Panacibacter ginsenosidivorans: one gene and its partner. The protein of the gene in region 2 interacts with the protein of the main gene of each other region in a pairwise test. Links are inferred from orthologs where the notes say so. Each region holds a gene or a part of one and is shown on either strand. Other genes may lie near its edges.

The links.
Region 1: the proteins of ligA (region 2) and FRZ67_RS16410 interact in binary tests that used the Escherichia coli proteins (3 or more experiments, as listed by UniProt). The link is inferred for Panacibacter ginsenosidivorans from one-to-one orthologs.

The regions. Positions count from the first base shown.
Region 1 is NZ_CP042435.1:3,902,444-3,911,655, reverse strand. The notes cover bases 2,283-5,719. They hold FRZ67_RS16410 (leucine--tRNA ligase), read right to left. Parts: upstream 5,387-5,719; coding sequence 2,483-5,386; downstream 2,283-2,482. Outside these bases: FRZ67_RS16420 (PAS domain S-box protein), read left to right, coding at 1-1,873; FRZ67_RS16415 (response regulator), read left to right, coding at 1,875-2,240; FRZ67_RS16405 (cell division protein FtsX), read left to right, coding at 5,745-6,623; FRZ67_RS16400 (DUF3098 domain-containing protein), read left to right, coding at 6,774-7,034; FRZ67_RS16395 (undecaprenyl-diphosphate phosphatase), read left to right, coding at 7,099-7,896; FRZ67_RS16390 (MFS transporter), read left to right, coding at 8,108-9,212.
Region 2 is NZ_CP042435.1:2,001,613-2,010,278, reverse strand. The notes cover bases 2,831-5,721. They hold ligA (NAD-dependent DNA ligase LigA), read right to left. Parts: upstream 5,394-5,721; coding sequence 3,267-5,393; downstream 2,831-3,266. Other genes in these bases: FRZ67_RS08305 (NUDIX hydrolase), read left to right, coding at 5,658-5,721; FRZ67_RS08315 (helicase HerA-like domain-containing protein), read left to right, coding at 2,831-3,084. In the rest of the region: FRZ67_RS08325 (tetratricopeptide repeat protein), read right to left, coding at 1-503; FRZ67_RS08320 (class I SAM-dependent methyltransferase), read left to right, coding at 739-1,389; more of FRZ67_RS08315, read left to right, coding at 1,519-2,830; more of FRZ67_RS08305, read left to right, coding at 5,722-6,407; FRZ67_RS08300 (SusC/RagA family TonB-linked outer membrane protein), read left to right, coding at 6,866-8,666. UniProt on the Escherichia coli protein: DNA ligase that catalyzes the formation of phosphodiester linkages between 5'-phosphoryl and 3'-hydroxyl groups in double-stranded DNA using NAD as a coenzyme and as the energy source for the reaction.

The DNA of each region.
Region 1 (9,212 bases), 1.9 Mb from region 2 along the record:
TACCAATGAAAAAAATGCATTGCAGAAGATAGAGGAAAGTGAAAAACATTTCCGTAACCTAATACAGGAAGCACCAGTACCAAAGGCATTGCTGCATGGCCCTGACCATATTGTAGAAATTGCAAACGACGCGGTGTTGGTATTATGGGGTAAAGACAGCAGTGTTATCGGAAAACCATTGATTGCTGCATTACCCGAATTAAAAGGCCAGCCTTACCTGGAAATACTTAAAGAGGTGTATGAAACAGGTAACACCTATAAGGGTAACGAACGCCCTGTTCATATTGAAGTGAATGGTGAATTGAAAAAAATTTACATCAATTTTATTTTTAAAAGATTACAGAGTTATAAAGCAACAGAGCCCGATGTATTAGTGACCGGATATGATGTTACTCAACAGGTGCAGGCAAGAAGAAAAATTGAAGAGAGTGAAAGGGAACTGCAAAAAATAAATCAACGGCTCGAAATTGCCCTGGAAGCAGGTAAGCTGGGTTCTTATGAATTGGATATTTCTACCGGCGAAATGAATTGTACGCCGCAATGCAAAGCAAATTACGGTTTGCCGCCCAATGCAGATTTTAATTTTGCAGATCTTCTAAAAATGATCATCCCTGCTCATAAAGATTATGTGCAACAAGCTATAGAAAAGGCCATTAAAAATCATACTGTTTACAATGGCGAGTATTGTGTTACCTGGCCCGATGGCAGCCCGCACTGGATAAGGGTTTCAGGGAAAGGAACCTATGATGCATATAATAATGCATTAAAGATGATCGGCGTAACACACGATATTACTGAAGGTAAGCTGGCCATACAGCGGCTGGCAAACAGTGAGCAGCGTTTAAATATGGCCCTCGAATACACCAACATGGGTTCATGGGATCTTAACCTGCAAACACTTGATATTATCTATACCCCAAGGCTGGCAGAAATATTTGGTTATCCACCAACGGCAAAGATCACACACCCGCAAATGCGGCAACATATTCATCCTGAAGACCTGAAACCTGTTGTAGAAAAGGCCTTTTCCAATGCTATTAAAACAGGATTTTATTTTTATGAAGCCCGTGTTATAAGAGAAGATGAAACAACACGTTGGATAAGAACACAGGGCCGTGTAATTTATGATGCTGATAAAATTCCTATACGCATGTTGGGGACAATTATGGACATAACTGAGGAAAAAAATGAACAACAGCGCAAAGATGAATTCATGGGCATAGTAACGCACGAATTAAAAACACCCCTAACTTCAGTAAAAGGATTTGCACAATTCCTTCATCAGCGGGCTGTACAGGCCGAAGACAATACGTCTGCTGTGCTGTTGCAAAAAATGGTATCGCAGATTAACAAACTTAACCTGCTTGTACAAGATCTGCTTGATGTAACGAGGATGGAGGGCGGCAAAATGAAGTTCCAGAATATTGAGTTTAATTTCAATGAGCTTATTTACGAGGTAGTAGAGCAAATTAGTATCACCACCAGCAAAAAAATTATAATTCAGGACAAGGCATGGAATGGTTCAATTATTGGGGACAGAGAGAGAACCGGACAGGTTTTAACCAATTTGCTGACAAATGCTATAAAATATTCCCCCGATGCAGATAAAGTGATCATTTCGCTAACTTCAACAAAAGATAAGGCTATTTGCAGCGTTACAGATTTTGGAATTGGAATAGCAAAAGAAAACCAGCAATATGTATTTGAACGTTTTTACAGAGAGACAGAAGCCCATGTAACTACATTTCCCGGTTTAGGTTTGGGGCTTTATATATCAGCAGAAATAATAAAACGACAGAACGGCAAAATATGGATGAAAAGCGAAAAAGGCAAAGGGTCCGTATTCAGTTTTAGTCTTCCAATAAATAATTAACATGAGCAGGAAAAAAGTATACATAGCCGATGATGATCCTGATATACTGGAAGTACTCACCATTATACTGGAAGGTCGTGGCTATGAAGTAATGACTTCTCCTGATGGCAGATCGCTGCAGACGTTACAGGAATTTCCTGATCTTATCTTTCTCGACATCCGCATGTCAGGCAGTGATGGGAGCGAAATATGCCGCATGCTAAAAAGCAGAACAGAAACCGCATCTATACCCGTAGTACTTATTTCAGCAAACAGGAACTTGCATGAAATAGGTGAATCATGCGGCGCCGACGCCGTGATTCCAAAACCTTTCGATATAAAAGATATTGTAAACGCAGCAGGCAAATACACTATGTCTGTGAAGTAAATTTTACTTTTTATTTTACCGGCTTTGGTTTTTCTATGGCATCTTCGTTGTGTCACTCACTTGTGCCCCAAACCCCTGAAGGGGCTTTGCAATCTGCATTTCTTAACTCCCCTTTAGGGGATGGGGGCATCAACAGTACAAGAGTGCGACGCAACAAAAGCATCATAAAGCGATACAGTTGGGCTCATAACAAAAAAGCTGTTACAAAATCTGTAACAGCTTTTTATTTCTAAGCATCTTATTTATATCACCACATTGATCATTTTATTTTTTACATAAATGATCTTCCTGGGTTGGTTTCCATCCAGCCATTTTTTTATCACCTCATTTTGTAATACCATTTGTTCCACCTCTTTTTGTTCAAGGTCTAAAGCAAGATTCAATGTGGTACGCAATTTACCATTTACACTCACCGGGTATTCTTTCGAAGATTCTACCAAATATTTTCCTTCAAATTTGGGATAGCTTGCATCCAGTATACTTGTTGTTTTTCCCAGCTGGCTCCACAACTCTTCGCATACATGCGGCGCATAAGGTGTAAGCAATATCAGCAAAGATTCAAGCACTTCTTTTTTGTAGCATTTCAAATCATGCAGGTCATTTACACAAACCATAAATGCACTTACCGCTGTGTTGAAAGAAAAACGTTCTGTATCATCTTCAATCTTCTTAATGGTCTTGTGCAACACTTTTAATTCTGCATCTGTTGCTTTGTCTGTATTCCATACTTTGCCTTTCATTTCATCATAGAACAAACGCCAGAGTTTGCGTAAGAATCGGTGCACACCTTCAATGCCTTTGGTATCCCATGGTTTGCTTTGTTCTACTGGGCCTAAAAACATTTCATACATGCGGAAAGTATCGGCGCCATATTGTTTAACTAAGTCATCAGGGTTTTCTACATTGAATTTAGATTTAGACATTTTTTCTATTTCAAGTTGACAATAGAAATATCTCTTTCCTTCTTCAGTTAAATCTTTTTCCCATATAACGGCATTTATCAGCGCTTCTCCAACTTGCTTTCCAAACTTCATTTCAGAGTCAACTAATTTTTTATACTCATCTTCAGTAATGCGATTTTTACTATCAATATATTTATGTGCGTATTGAATTCGATTAGTTCCAGTTTGCGCTTCTACTATCTCATAATCTATCCCCTCATTATTAAACTTTTGTTTGTAATCTTTTGCAGTATTATACGAGCTAGTAAAAACTCTTCTAGTTTTATCATGAACACTTAAAGCAAAAATGTAATCTGCAAAAAATGATTTTCCCTGTATCATTCCCTGGTTCACCAACTTCTTATAAGGTTCATCATGACCAATCAAACCAAGATCAAATAACACTTTAGTCCACATGCGGCTATACAATAAATGCCCAACTGCATGTTCAGTACCGCCTATATATAAGTCAACCTGCCCCCAGTAATCACTTACTTTTCTATCACAAAAAACCCCGTCATTATGCGGGTCCATATAACGTAAAAAATACCAGGAAGAACCAGCATAACCAGGCATTGTATTCGTTTCTAAATGCTGTGCTGTCCATTCAGGAATATTTGCCAAAGGCCCCTCTCCTTCCGGTCCGGGTTTATAACTTTCTACATGTGGTAATTCAAGTGGCAGTTCGCTTTCATCTAATGGAATAGCAACACCTTTTTCCCATTTTATTGGAAAAGGTTCACCCCAATATCTTTGCCGACTAAATGCCGCGTCACGCATTTTATAATTCACTTTGCGTTTGCCTTTGCCCCAGCCTTCCAGGTCTGTGATCACCACTTCTGCTGCATCACGCATCAGCATACCGGTAAGAAAATCGCTTTCTACCAGCTCTGCATCATAAGTCGAATTGGCTTCTTCCCCGTTGAATTTATCACCAAGAATATTGGTAATATTTATACCGAAATGTTTGGCAAATCGAAAATCCCTGTCATCTCCACAAGGCACCGCCATAATAGCGCCTGTACCATAACCGGCCAATACATATTCGCTAATGTAAATGGGAATTTCACGATAGTTAAGCGGGTTAATTGCATACGCGCCGGTAAAGCAACCACTGATGGCTTTCTCAGCCATGCGCTCTCTTTCACTGCGGTTTTTTACGTAAGCTATATAATCTTCCACGTCCTGTTTATATTTGGCCGTGGTGATCTTTTCAATGATCTCATGCTCTGGTGCTACTACCATAAAGTCAACACCAAAAATGGTATCTGGTCTTGTGGTATAAACAGTTAATTTTTCAGCGCTGTCATGCACACTGAATTCAATTTCTGCACCATAACTTTTACCGATCCAGTTGCTCTGCATTTCTTTCATCGCTTCACTGAATTCTACTCTTTCAAGACCTTCCAGTAAGCGATCAGCATATTCTGTAATGCGCAAATACCATTGACGCAATTTCTTTTTTACTACAGGATAACCACCACGCTCACTTACACCATTTACAACTTCGTCATTGGCCAATACAGTTCCCAAAGCTTCGCACCAGTTCACTTCTCCGTAACCGCAATAAGCAAGACGATACTCCATTAATATGCCTTGTTGTGTAAACTCATCAAAGCCCTTCCACTGTTCTGCGCTGAACTGATTGCCTTTTTGATTGGGAACCTGGTAGTTTGAATTGGGAACAGGATGATTTTTATTGCCTTCTTTTTCAAAAGCAGCAATCAACACATCAATACTTTCCGCTTTGTTATTTTTCCGATTGTAAAAACTTTTGAAAAGTTGCAGAAATATCCATTGCGTCCATTTATAGTATGATGGATCAGAGGTTTTTACTTCCCTGTCCCAGTCGAAAGAAAAACCAATTTTATCCAGTTGACTGCGGAAATTTTCAATGTTTTGTTTGGTACTGTCAGCAGGGTGCACTCCATGTTCTATGGCATATTGTTCTGCTGGTAAACCAAATGCATCATACCCCATCGGGTGCAGCACATTGTAACCTTTCAATCTTTTGAAACGTGCAAAAATATCACTGGCTATATAACCCAGCGGGTGCCCCACATGCAAGCCGGCACCACTTGGGTAAGGAAACATGTCAAGCACATAATATTTCGGTTTGGAAGAGTCGTTTGGTACTTTATAGGCACCATCATTCTTCCATTTGCTTTGCCATTTCTTTTCTATACTGCCAAAATTGTATTCCATAAGTCCATCCCTCAAGGGAATAATTTTATTGTTATATTTTTTGAACCCGGCTGAATAACGCTTATGATACTTCCGTTGCGTCGCACTCTTGTACTAAAGAATAGCTGCGAGCTGTTAGCTGCGAGCTAATAGCCTTTGCTTGCAGCTCATGGCCCGAAGCTCGTGGCTGAAAAGATTTCCGAACGTACAAGTGAGTGACACAACAGGCGATGCCTAATAGGCTGCTGCTGGTTTCATAAAATTCATAACCAACATAATAAGCCGTTAAAACTATCGTTAAGTGTGAGTGCAAATGTAAGCGAATCCCCTAAATTTGCGCGGCATGCAGTAGCTGTACATAATCCATTAAATTTAAATTATGGCGGAAACAGGGAAATCATCATCACTAAGGCGCAGCAAGCCCAATTATATTTACAGCATTGTTGGTGTGGCATTGGTGCTGGTAATTATGGGTGTAATGGGATGGATGCTGCTGAACTTTAGCAAAGTGGGCAACACTTTTAAAGAAGATATTCGCATAAGTGCATACCTGCGTACACAAAATAAAGATACCATTGCACAGATACAGCAGTTCATTGCTGCACAACCCTTTGCCAAAGACGTTAAATATATAGATAAGGACGCTGCAAAAGACCTGTGGAATAAAGACAACAATGAAGACTGGGGAAAGATACTGGATGTAAATCCATTGCCTGAAAGCATTGATTTTTTTGCAAAGGCTGACTATGTAAATCCGGACAGCCTTACTAAGATTTCCACTTTACTGATGGGCACTTATGGTAATCAGATAACAGACCTGCAATACCCACAAGTGTTAGTAAGCAGCATTAGTGAGAAGACAAAAATTTTCAGCATTGCATTTATTGTTATTTCCGTTGTGCTCTGCGTGATCGTGATATTTAGTATTGATAATACCATAAGGCTTGCTATGTTCAGCAACCGTTTCTTAATAAAAACCATGCAAATGGTGGGTGCCACAAGGGATTTTATAAGCAAGCCAATGGATATAAGAGCGATTATTAACGGGCTTATAAGTGCAGGCATAGCCATTGCTATTTTGCTTGGTCTTATAACCTGGCTGGAAAGCCTGATACCATGGTTGGCAGCCATAAGAGATATACAACTAAACCTGATCCTATTTGGCGGAATGATCATTTTAGGTGTAGGTATTTCGCTTTTCAGCACACACAGAAGCGTAATCAAATATTTGAAAATGAAACTCGACGAGCTTTATTAAACCTGTGTGACAACAGTTGGTCTATGTAAGACTTTGAACAAAACCAAGGCATAACTAAGTATAATTTATTTCATTTTAAATAGGGCTTAACGCAGTGTTTGATTTTTTAAACATTATTACATTATCTTGCAGCCCTTTAAATAACGCAGCATGACAGATCAGAAGCAAAAACCTTTACCAACATTGTTTACAAAGGATAACTATACATGGATGATCATTGGCGCTGTGGTTATTTTGCTGGGTATGGTACTGATGTCCGGCGGCAAAAATGAGAACCCGGCCGTATTTGATTACAACGTAGTGTACAGTACAACAAGAATTACTATCGCTCCCATTTTAATAGTACTCGGTTTACTTATTGAAGTATATGCGATCTTCAAATCACCAAAACAAGCTGCAAACAAATCTTAGAATGCATTTTACCCCATGCACCATCTATCCAAAAAATAACTGATAAACCACCAACACACTTAATATGTCCACCATTCAAGCAGTAGTATTAGCCATAGTAGAAGGCCTTACTGAGTTTTTGCCTATTTCTTCAACAGGGCACATGGTAATGGTAAGTTCTCTTATGGGAATTGGAAAAGAAGACTTTACTAAATTTTTTGAAATAGCGATACAACTGGGTGCTATCCTGGCTGTTGTAGTTTTATACTGGCGCAAGTTCATCAATTTCAAAAGCTGGAAATTTTATGCAAAACTTATTGTGGGTGTGATACCCGCCTTAATATTTGGAAAATTACTGAGCAATACGATTGATGAATTGCTGATGGATCCTACTTATACTGCATTAGCAATTCTTGGGGGTGGTGTGATACTGCTCTTTATTGACAACATGTTTTATAAAGTGGCTGTAAAAGAAGAGAAAGATATTACGTTTAAGAATGCAATTATTATAGGTCTGTGCCAGTGCGCTGCGTTAATACCGGGTGTAAGCCGTTCTGCAGCTTCTATCATAGGTGGTTTGCAGCAAAAATTATCAAGGAAACTGGCAGCTGAGTTTTCTTTCTTCCTCGCCGTACCAACCATGGCTGCAGCAACCGGTTATAAACTATGGGAAATACTGAAACTTCATCCTGAAGCATTACATAATTCAGCCAACTTAAAATCGCTGCTTGTTGGCAATGTCGTAGCTTTCGTTATTGCATTTTTAACGATGCGTTTCTTTGTTGATTTTCTGAAAAAACATGGCTTTCGTTTTTTTGGATGGTACAGGATCTGTGCAGGTTTGATCTTCCTGCTTATGGTAAAGATGAACCAGATAAGATAATAATAATTTAAAAGTACAATATTGAATCCCGGTAATTACCGGGATTTTTTTGTGGGCCAAGCAGCTGAACTGTAATGAACCACCTGTTGCTTCGCACGCTTGTACGTTCAATTCAGTATGCAGCAACTGCAACAGGCGCATATAATAAATATAAAATGCTTAATTTTCTGCCCCCGCATATAAGCGGGACATTTTTTATTAAATAAACCCCATGCAAACCGCTTCAAAAAAAGTAATCAACGGATGGGCCATGTACGATTGGGCTAACAGTGTTTATAGCCTTGTGATCACATCCACGTTTTTCCCTGCATACTTTACAGCTATAGCACCTGAGCAGGTAGAAATTTTGGGAAGATCCTATTACAGGGATTCACTGGCATCTTATGCAATTGCCTTATCATTTCTCATCATTGCTATTTTATCACCGATTCTTTCTTCTATTGCAGACTATAAAGGAAATAAGATCGCTTTCATGAAGTTCTTTTGTTATCTCGGTTCACTGGCCTGCAGCTTAATGTTTTTCTTTACAAAGGACAATATTGAATTCGGCCTGTTTCTCTCAATAGTAGCTTCTATTGGTTATTGCGGCAGTATTGTATTTTACAATGCTTATTTGCCGGAGGTTGCCGCAGAAGAAGACCAGGACAGGATCAGTGCAAAAGGTTTCGCACTTGGTTATACCGGTAGTGTAATACTGATGATATTAAGTCTTGCTTTTGTAACACTCAATGATACTATGAACTGGGGTCTGGGTTCATGGCCGGTGCGTATTTCTTTTTTATTAGTTGGCATATGGTGGGCAGGCTTTGCGCAAATTACTTTTAAAAGGCTGCCGCCCTCAAAAGCATCCGACGGACATCCGGAACATAATATTTTAGTAAATGGCTTTCATGAATTAAAAAAAGTATGGAATCAATTAACGCATCATCCCAATTTAAAAAGATTCCTGCGCAGTTTTTTCTTTTATAATATGGGTGTACAAACCGTTATGTACATGTCTCCTTATTATGCAAAAGATGAAATAAAAATGGAGTCAACACAGCTTATCATTACTATACTTATTATTCAGCTTGTGGCAATTTTAGGGGCGTATATTTTCTCACTAATATCAAAAAAGACAAATAATATAGTTGCCCTTTGCTGCATTATCCTATTGTGGATTGGCATTTGCGTTTTTGCTTTTCTTACAACAACGGCAAATGAGTTTTTCGTTTTGGCTTTTTTGGTTGGCCTGGTTATGGGTGGTGTACAATCTATGTCGAGATCTACTTATTCAAAGCTGCTCCCTGAAACAAAAGATACAGCCTCTTATTTCA
Region 2 (8,666 bases):
TGCATCGCATCTATCAAAGCTTTTTCTACCGGCGTACAATTATTGTATAATTCTTTTGCTTTATGCATGGCCGTTAGTGCATCAGGCGATGCAGCATAACCAAGATCATTTATGTTGGGTCCATAAGCCAAGGCTTTGCCCCAGTAACCCATTGCAAAATTGTTATCAAACTGTGTAGCTTTTTCAAAAGATGCCAGTGATTCAATAATGTGAAATCCATAATACATATTGATGCCTTGTTCAAAATATATTTTAGCGCTGTCATTGGCTTCGGTTACAGGCATGCGGTAATCGCCCCATCCTTCCAGCAATGGAATAACAGTTGTTGAATCATCGAAATCAATGGCAGCAAGGTTTGGACTGCAACTAAAAGACAATCTTTTTTTGTAAGCTACATTTTGTAATGCTTTTGCGTTACTGATCTTATTTTGTGTTGTATTGTTATAGATATATGTTGATGACAGCAATATGGCGGCAAGCAACACAAGCAGAAAAGATTTCATAATAGGGAATTGTTTCTCGAAAGTTACTCAAAAAAATAGTAATTACAATTACGGCAGAATAAGCATAAATAGATCTTGAATTCTAAAATTTATGGACCGGGCTTTTGAACAGGTATTAAGCTTTCGTTGCGTCGCACGCTTGTGCGGTTTGTATGTGTGGCAACTTTTTGATAGCAACATTTTATAACTGCTGTAAATAAATTAGTTTTAAATCGTTAAGCAGGAAAAATATTACATGAAAGCAAGTATAAAAAAAATTTTGAAGCCATTGGTTCCGCCAATTTTACTAAACAATATACGAAAGCAGATCTATAATAATAAGCTCAGGCAGGAACTCAAAACCTGGAAACAAAATGGCCGCCCGGCACCACCGCCACATATTATAAAGCAACATACAATAGCATGGTATCAAAAAAAATGCAGCAATAATATTTTAGTGGAAACCGGCACTTACAAGGGCGATATGGTTGAAGCGCAAAAAAAGCTTTTCAAAAAAATAATTTCGATTGAGTTAAGTGCTGATCTTTTTGAGAAAGCGCAAAGAAGATTTAGCAATGATAAAAATATAACCATCGTGCAGGGAGATAGCGGGCAGGTGCTGCCATCAATTTTGAAAAATATAAATGAACCAGCCATATTCTGGCTTGACGGTCATTACTCCGCAGGAATAACAGCAAAAGGTGATAAGGACTGCCCGATCTTTGAAGAGCTTGATGCAATATTCAGCAACAAAAAATTTGATCATATTTTATTGATTGATGATGCAAGATGTTTTAACGGTGAAGGAGATTATCCAACTATTCAACAACTAACTGATTTTATAAAACAGAAAGATAGCAGGTATAATGTTGAAGTAAAAGATGATATTATTAGGTTTGTTGTATAATTTAAATGCTGATAAATTATTTTATGGCACAAGAGTGCGACGCAACAGCCGATGCTAACTATTCAACAGCCCGGTACAAAAAATTTCTCTCACATTTTCTAATCTCCTAACTTTCCCAAAACTTTTATAATGCCAACACAAGATCAATTCTCTGCTGCTGTAAAAGATGGGTATAGTTTTAAAGGCGAACATGTAAAGATCGGCTGTGCTATGCTGGATGGAAATGTGGTGCCAGGTGCAGATGTTTTTATTCCACTGAAAATGTTGAACAGACATGGCTTGATAGCGGGCGCAACAGGAACGGGTAAAACAAAAACATTGCAGTTGCTTACTGAATTTTTAAGTGATGCAAGTGTGCCTGTTGTAATGATGGATATAAAAGGTGACCTTAGTGGTATTGCTGCTGCAGGAACGTTGAATGATAAGATCACAGAACGTTGCAAACTTTTAAATGTAAATTATAAACCGACTGCATTTCCGGTAGAGTTGATGACACTAAGCAATGAAAAGGGTGTACGCTTAAGAGCAACCGTAAGTGAATTTGGTCCAATATTGTTAAGCAAAATTCTTGGCCTGAATGATACGCAGGGCGGGCTTGTTGCCATGCTTTTTAAATATTGTGATGATAATAAATTGCCACTGCTGGATCTGAAAGATTTTATAAAAGTGTTACAGTTTGCCAGCAACGAAGGTAAAGATGAACTGACAAAATTATATGGCAGTATTTCTTCTACATCAACCGGCACTATCCTGCGCAAAGTAGTAGAACTGCAGCAACAGGGCGCCGATATATTTTTTGGTGAGCCAAGTTTTGAAGTGGATGACCTGATGCGCATCAGTGATGATGGTCATGGTATGATAAATATTTTGCGTGTTACAGATATGCAGAGCAGGCCGAAATTATTTTCTACGTTTATGTTGCAGTTGCTTGCGGAGTTATATGCAACATGCCCGGAAGAAGGAGATATGGATAAACCAAAACTCATCATGTTTATTGATGAAGCACATTTATTATTTGAAGAAGCAACAGATGCATTGCTGAAGAATATTGAAACCGTAATAAAACTGATACGCTCAAAAGGCATTGGTATTTTCTTCTGCACGCAAAACCCGCAGGATGTTCCGGCTTCGATCCTTAGCCAGCTTGGATTAAAAGTGCAGCATGCATTGCGTGCATTTACAGCGACAGACAGGAAAACGATCAAGCAGGCCGCTGAAAATTTTCCCGAAACTGAATTTTATAAAACAGAAGACTTGCTTACGCAAATGGGAACCGGTGAAGCGTTTGTTACCGTGCTTAATGAAAAAGGAATTCCTACGCCACTGGTGCACACCATGCTTTGTCCGCCACGCAGCCGTATGGATATTTTAAGTGATGTAGAAATTGATGCACTTATCAGTAAAAGCAAACTGGCCAATAAATACAACCGCACAGTTGACAGTGAAAGTGCTTATGAAATTCTCAATGAAAAATTAGAAGAGGCCGCAAAGAAAACACAACAACAGCAGGAAGAGCAGGAGCAGGCGAAGCAACAGGCGAAAGAACAAAAAAGCCAGCCGAAAGAAAAAAGTTTCTTTGATAGCGCCGCGGTAAAACAGGTAGAGCGTACTGCAGCTTCTGTTATTACACGCAGTTTGTTAGGTGCGCTTGGTCTTGGCGGCAGAAGCAGTAGCAGAAAGAAAAGTCTGTGGTAAAAACAATCCTTCAGTAGTTGCTTAGTGATTGTAGAATTTTTGTGAGCCCAACTAAAGTGCTGCTATAAAACTTTTGTTGCGTCGCACTCTTCGGCGTTTGTTCATTGCTGAACATTGATAAGAAAGTACAAGTGTGCGACGCAACGATGTTTAATACATATTCAGAAGCCGGGCTCATAAAATCATTTATTGATGAGACTTAAAAATTCATCTTCTGAAATAATGCGAATGGTGTTTATCTTTTTTGCTTTCTCTAATTTGCTACCTGCATCTTCGCCCACAACAAGGTAATTGAGTTTACTGCTAACGCCGCTTACAATTTTACCGCCATGGTCTTCTACCATTGCTTCAGCATCGCTGCGTTTAAGTTTAGTAAGTGTGCCGGTGAAAAGAAAAGTTTGTTCTTTAAGTGTTGAATCACCTGTTGATGTTTTCTTCTGGTTCTTCATTTGTAAACCTAATGCTCTTAGTTCATCAAGTATTTTCAGGTTCTGCTCATTATGAAAAAAACGATAAATACTTTGTGCAACCTTTACGCCAATATCTTCCAGTTGCTGCAAGTCTTCTTCTGTTTTATTTGTAAAATCGTTGATGTCATCCACAGCATTGGCCAATGTTTTTGCAGTAGTTTCGCCAACAAAACGAATGCCCAGACCATACACCAAACGATGCAATGGTTGTTCTTTTGAAGCTTCTATAGCAGTTTGTAAATTATCAATTGATTTTTTTCCAAAGCCTTCCAGTTTGCTTATTGCTGCAAAGTCTAATTTATAAATGCCGGGCACATCTTTAAGCAATCCGAGTTCGTAAAATTTACGCACGTTGGCTTCTCCAAAATTCTTAATGTCCATTGCATCTTTGCTTACGAAATGTATGATGCGTTCCACAACCTGTGCAGGGCAATCAATGTTTATGCAACGCCAGACAGCTTCACCCTCTTCTTTAAATAATTCACTTGCACAAACAGGACATTTTTTTGGAAAATGAATATTGTGTTCATGACCGGTTCTTAATTCCGGTAGTGATTTTACAATTTGCGGTATAACATCACCTGCTCTTTCGATCAATACATTATCGCCAATTTTGAGGTCTTTTTCTTTTATATAATCTTCATTGTGTACAGAAATACTGGAAACTGTTACACCGCCAATGTGAACGGGTTCAAGTTTTGCAACAGGCGTTACCGCACCTGTTCTGCCAACCTGGAATTCTACTGCTTTTAATTTTGTTGTGGCTTGTCTTGCCTTGAATTTAAATGCAATTGCCCAGCGTGGATGATGCGTGGTCATGCCCATTTTATCCTGTAATGCAAAGTCGTTTACTTTAACTACCATGCCGTCTATTTCATAAGGAAGTGTGTCGCGCATTTCTTCAAAATCGTGTACATGTTTTATTACTTCATCAATGCCATTCAGGATAAGCTTTTCTTTTTTTGGAGCACGAAAACCGCATTCCCATAACATATCTAAAGAGCCACCATGTGTTTGCAAATATTTATTATGCTTTGGAAGATTATCATTTTGTATTCCATCACTCGATTGAACATGACCATCTCTTGTTGTATAATAACTGATGTGATAGAGAAAAGCATCAAGATTTCTTTTCGCTACATTTTTGGGATCTTTTTGTCTAAGGCTTCCACTGGCTGCATTGCGTGGATTAGCAAGTGGTGGCAGGCCTTGCTCTGCAAGGCTTTCATTATACTTTTTAAAAACATCTTTTGTAAGAATGATCTCGCCACGTATTTCAACCTGTTGCACACCGAATTTTGAAAATGGTGCAGATAAAGGAATTGATTTTATTTGTTTGATGTTGGTGGTAATATCTTCACCTTCCACACCATCACCACGTGTGGCACCCCGCACAAGTATATCATTCTCATAAATGAGTGAAATGCTTGCACCATCGAACTTTGGTTCCACACAATATTCAATTATATCAAGTCCCGTAAGTTCTCTTGCTTTGCGGTCAAAATCGTAAAGGTCTTCTGCGTTGTAACTATTATCGAGACTAAGCATGGGCACCAAATGCTGAACAGTAGGGAATGCTGCATTTAATGTGCTGCCTACTCTTTGCGTAGGAGAGTCTTTGGCTACCAGTTCAGGATGTTGCTTTTCTATGTGTTCAAGCTGTTTATATAACTTGTCGTACTCCACATCTGCAAGAAGCGGATCATTAAGAACGTAATAGCGATATTCATGGAAGCGTAATACATTTCTAAGCGCATCAATATCTTCAACTGAGGCAGCATGTTTTAAAAATGTATGGGTAGCGGTTTGTAATTCTTTCGTTTGTTCAGTGGTGTACATAAGCGATAATTATACTGCGATAAAGATAAAAGAGAATCGTTGCTTAACGGAAGTTGAAATTTGGGAACATGTTTTATCATGCTGCATAAATAACAAAATGTACAAGTGTGCGACGCAACGGAAATCTCACAGTTATTCATGAGCGGGTACAAAAATCTCCCTGAATTTTTAAAGTGTTATTTTTACACATTTGTAAAAATATTTTACTTTCGGGCTTTGGAAAGTATGCCTGCTTACTAATAAACTGCTTTGAAATTTGCCAGTATGAAAAAAGAACCCGCTGTTATTACTGAACTACGCAAAAAGGAAGATGGACTTATAAACGATGCCAGGAAACTGGTAGAATCGTATCCGCGTGTACCTATAACTGTTGACTGCGTGATCTTTGGGTTTGATGAAAATGAACTGAAGGTATTGCTGATACGCAGTGACCTTGAAATGTTTCATGATAAATGGTCTTTACTTGGTGATTTTGCCGACGATAATGAAATGCTGGATGACGCAGCATACCGTGTATTGAAAGAGCGTACGGGTATGGATGATGTATACCTGGCACAGGTAAAAACATTCAGCCGGCCAGACCGCCATCCTGGTGGGCGTGTGCTTACGGTGGCTTATTGTTCACTGTTGAATATTGAACACCATCAACTTAGCAGGATGGATAATGAACTGCACTGGCATTCCGTGAAAAGCATACAGGATATGGCTTTTGACCATAAAGAGATCATGGATGAATGTTACGCCTGGCTGCAGAAACGTATACAGGAGCACCCGCTTGGCTTTAACCTGTTGCCCGAGAAATTCTCGCTTCGGGAACTTCAAAATCTTTATGAAGCCATTCTTGATATAAAGATGGACAGGAGAAATTTCAGGAAGAAATTTTTTGCTATGGACTTCTTAATTGATACCGGGGAATTTGAAGATGATGTGCCACACAGGCCTGGAAAGCTTTACCAGTTTGACTTTAACAAGTACAAGCATACCAAGAAAAAATGGAGCGGTATAGATTTTTAGTAATTTTTTGATCCGGCCATTTGTAATACTATTGAGCTTTCGTTGCGTCACACACTTCACCTTTTTGTGCTTTACTGAACAAAGAGTCAGTTATTGCATAATTATTCCACTAAGGATATTTCAGAATGTTGATATGCTGAAAGCCCCGCCTGAATTTAGCTTTTTCTGTATTTCTGTTTAGCCAAAACTTCCTGAAAGAATAAAATCCTTTCCTCAAAGCAAAAAAATATCCCTAATAATTTTTGTGTTGTGTAAAAAATACACATATTTGCTAATTAATGTGTATTTTTTACACCTTAATTAAGAATACGATTGCTTAACAACCATGAGACTAACTGAACAGTATAACCATAACATTGCTTAGCATCTTTCTGCATGGACATATTATATCGTCTTCTTCATTGCTTTTATTTATTGCATTTAAGATTTTACAAATAAAAACCAGTAAATCTATCATTATGAACTTTAAACGATTGTTTATGATGCTTGCGCTTCCGCTGGTATTGGTAAGCCTACCGGCTTTAGCGCAGGATAAAGTTGTAACCGGAATGGTTACGGATCTGAAAGATGGAAAGCCCATCGCAGGTGCATCAGTGCTGGTGAAAGGAACCAATATAGGTACCCAAACCAAAGCAGATGGATCGTTTTCATTAAATGCGCCTTCCAATGCAACAACGATTGTTATATCGTATGTTGGCTACACCACACAGGAATTATTAATAGGCAGCGGCGGTATGAATGTATCTCTGGTACAATCTGCAAGTACCCTCAATGATGTTGTTGTGGTAGCCTACGGAACAAGGAAGAAAGGAGATCTTACAGGATCTGTAACATCTGTTACCGCAAAAGACTTTCAGAAAGGTGTAAACAATTCATCAGAGCAACTGTTGCAGGGTAAAGTTGCAGGTTTACAGGTTACTTCAGGCGGTGGTTCTGCAGGTGGTGGCAGTAAAATTCGCATTCGTGGTGGTGCATCATTAAATGCAAGTAATGATCCTTTGATTGTTATTGATGGAGTGCCTGTTGAAAGTAATGGCCTTCCAGGTTCTGCTAATCTTTTGAATACAATTAACCCTAATGATATAGAGTCAATGAGTGTATTGAAAGATGCCTCTGCAACTGCATTGTATGGCTCAAGGGCTTCTAATGGAGTTATAATAATTACAACTAAAAAAGGCGCAAAAGGCAAAGTGAAGTTTAATTTTAATACAACCACATCCGCCGGTGTTGTAGGCAAAACTGTAGGTGTACTAAATGCTGGCCAGATTAGAACAATTATCAATAATGATGCTGCTGCAACCGGTATTAACACTTATAAAGATCTTCTTGGAGATGCCAATACAAACTGGCAGGACCAAATCTATCAGACTGCAATGGGATATGATAACAATATTAGCGCAAGTGGAAGTATTGGTAATTTGCCATTTAGGGCTTCACTTGGTTATCTGAACCAGGATGGTATTTTAAAGACAAATAATTTCAAAAGACTTACATCATCGTTAAGCCTTACGCCCAAGTTTTTTGATGACCATTTAGCAGTCAACCTTGTTGTTAAAGGCAGCCAAACAAAAAACGTTTTTGCCGATGAAGGTGCTATAGGATCAGCTATTTATTTTGATCCAACACAACCGGTTTATGATCAAAAAAATGAGGGCTATTATTATGGTGGTTATTTTGAATGGCGACAATTAAATCATCAAGGAGTTTTTGATAGTGCAATAGATCTTGCCAACCGTAATCCTCTTGGATTGTTAAACTTAAGGAACAATACTTCTACTGTGAATAGGCTTATTGGAAATATCCAACTTGATTATAAATTACATTTTTTTCCAGACTTGCACGTGATGGTTAATTTAGGACTTGATGATGCAAAAGGATCAGGTAATGATAATATTGACTCCGTTTCGGCCACAAATTATAAAACAGGTGGAAGAAAGACCTATTATCAACAAAAGAAGCAAAATACCTTAGCTGATGTTTCTTTATTCTACGCCAAGGAATTAAAAAGCCTAAATACTAAATTTGATTTATTGGTAGGGCATAGTTACCAGGATTTTGTGACTGATGTTTTTAATTATCCGTCATTTAGCTACAGACCAATTGCAGATTTTAATCACCCAGAAAAGAAAGATACGATTGCAGGTACGGAACAGACATTTTATACAGACAAACCAGAATACAGACTTGAATCTTATTTATCAAGGTTGAATGTAACAATTGCAAATAAGTTCCTGCTTACTGCTTCAATAAGAAGAGATG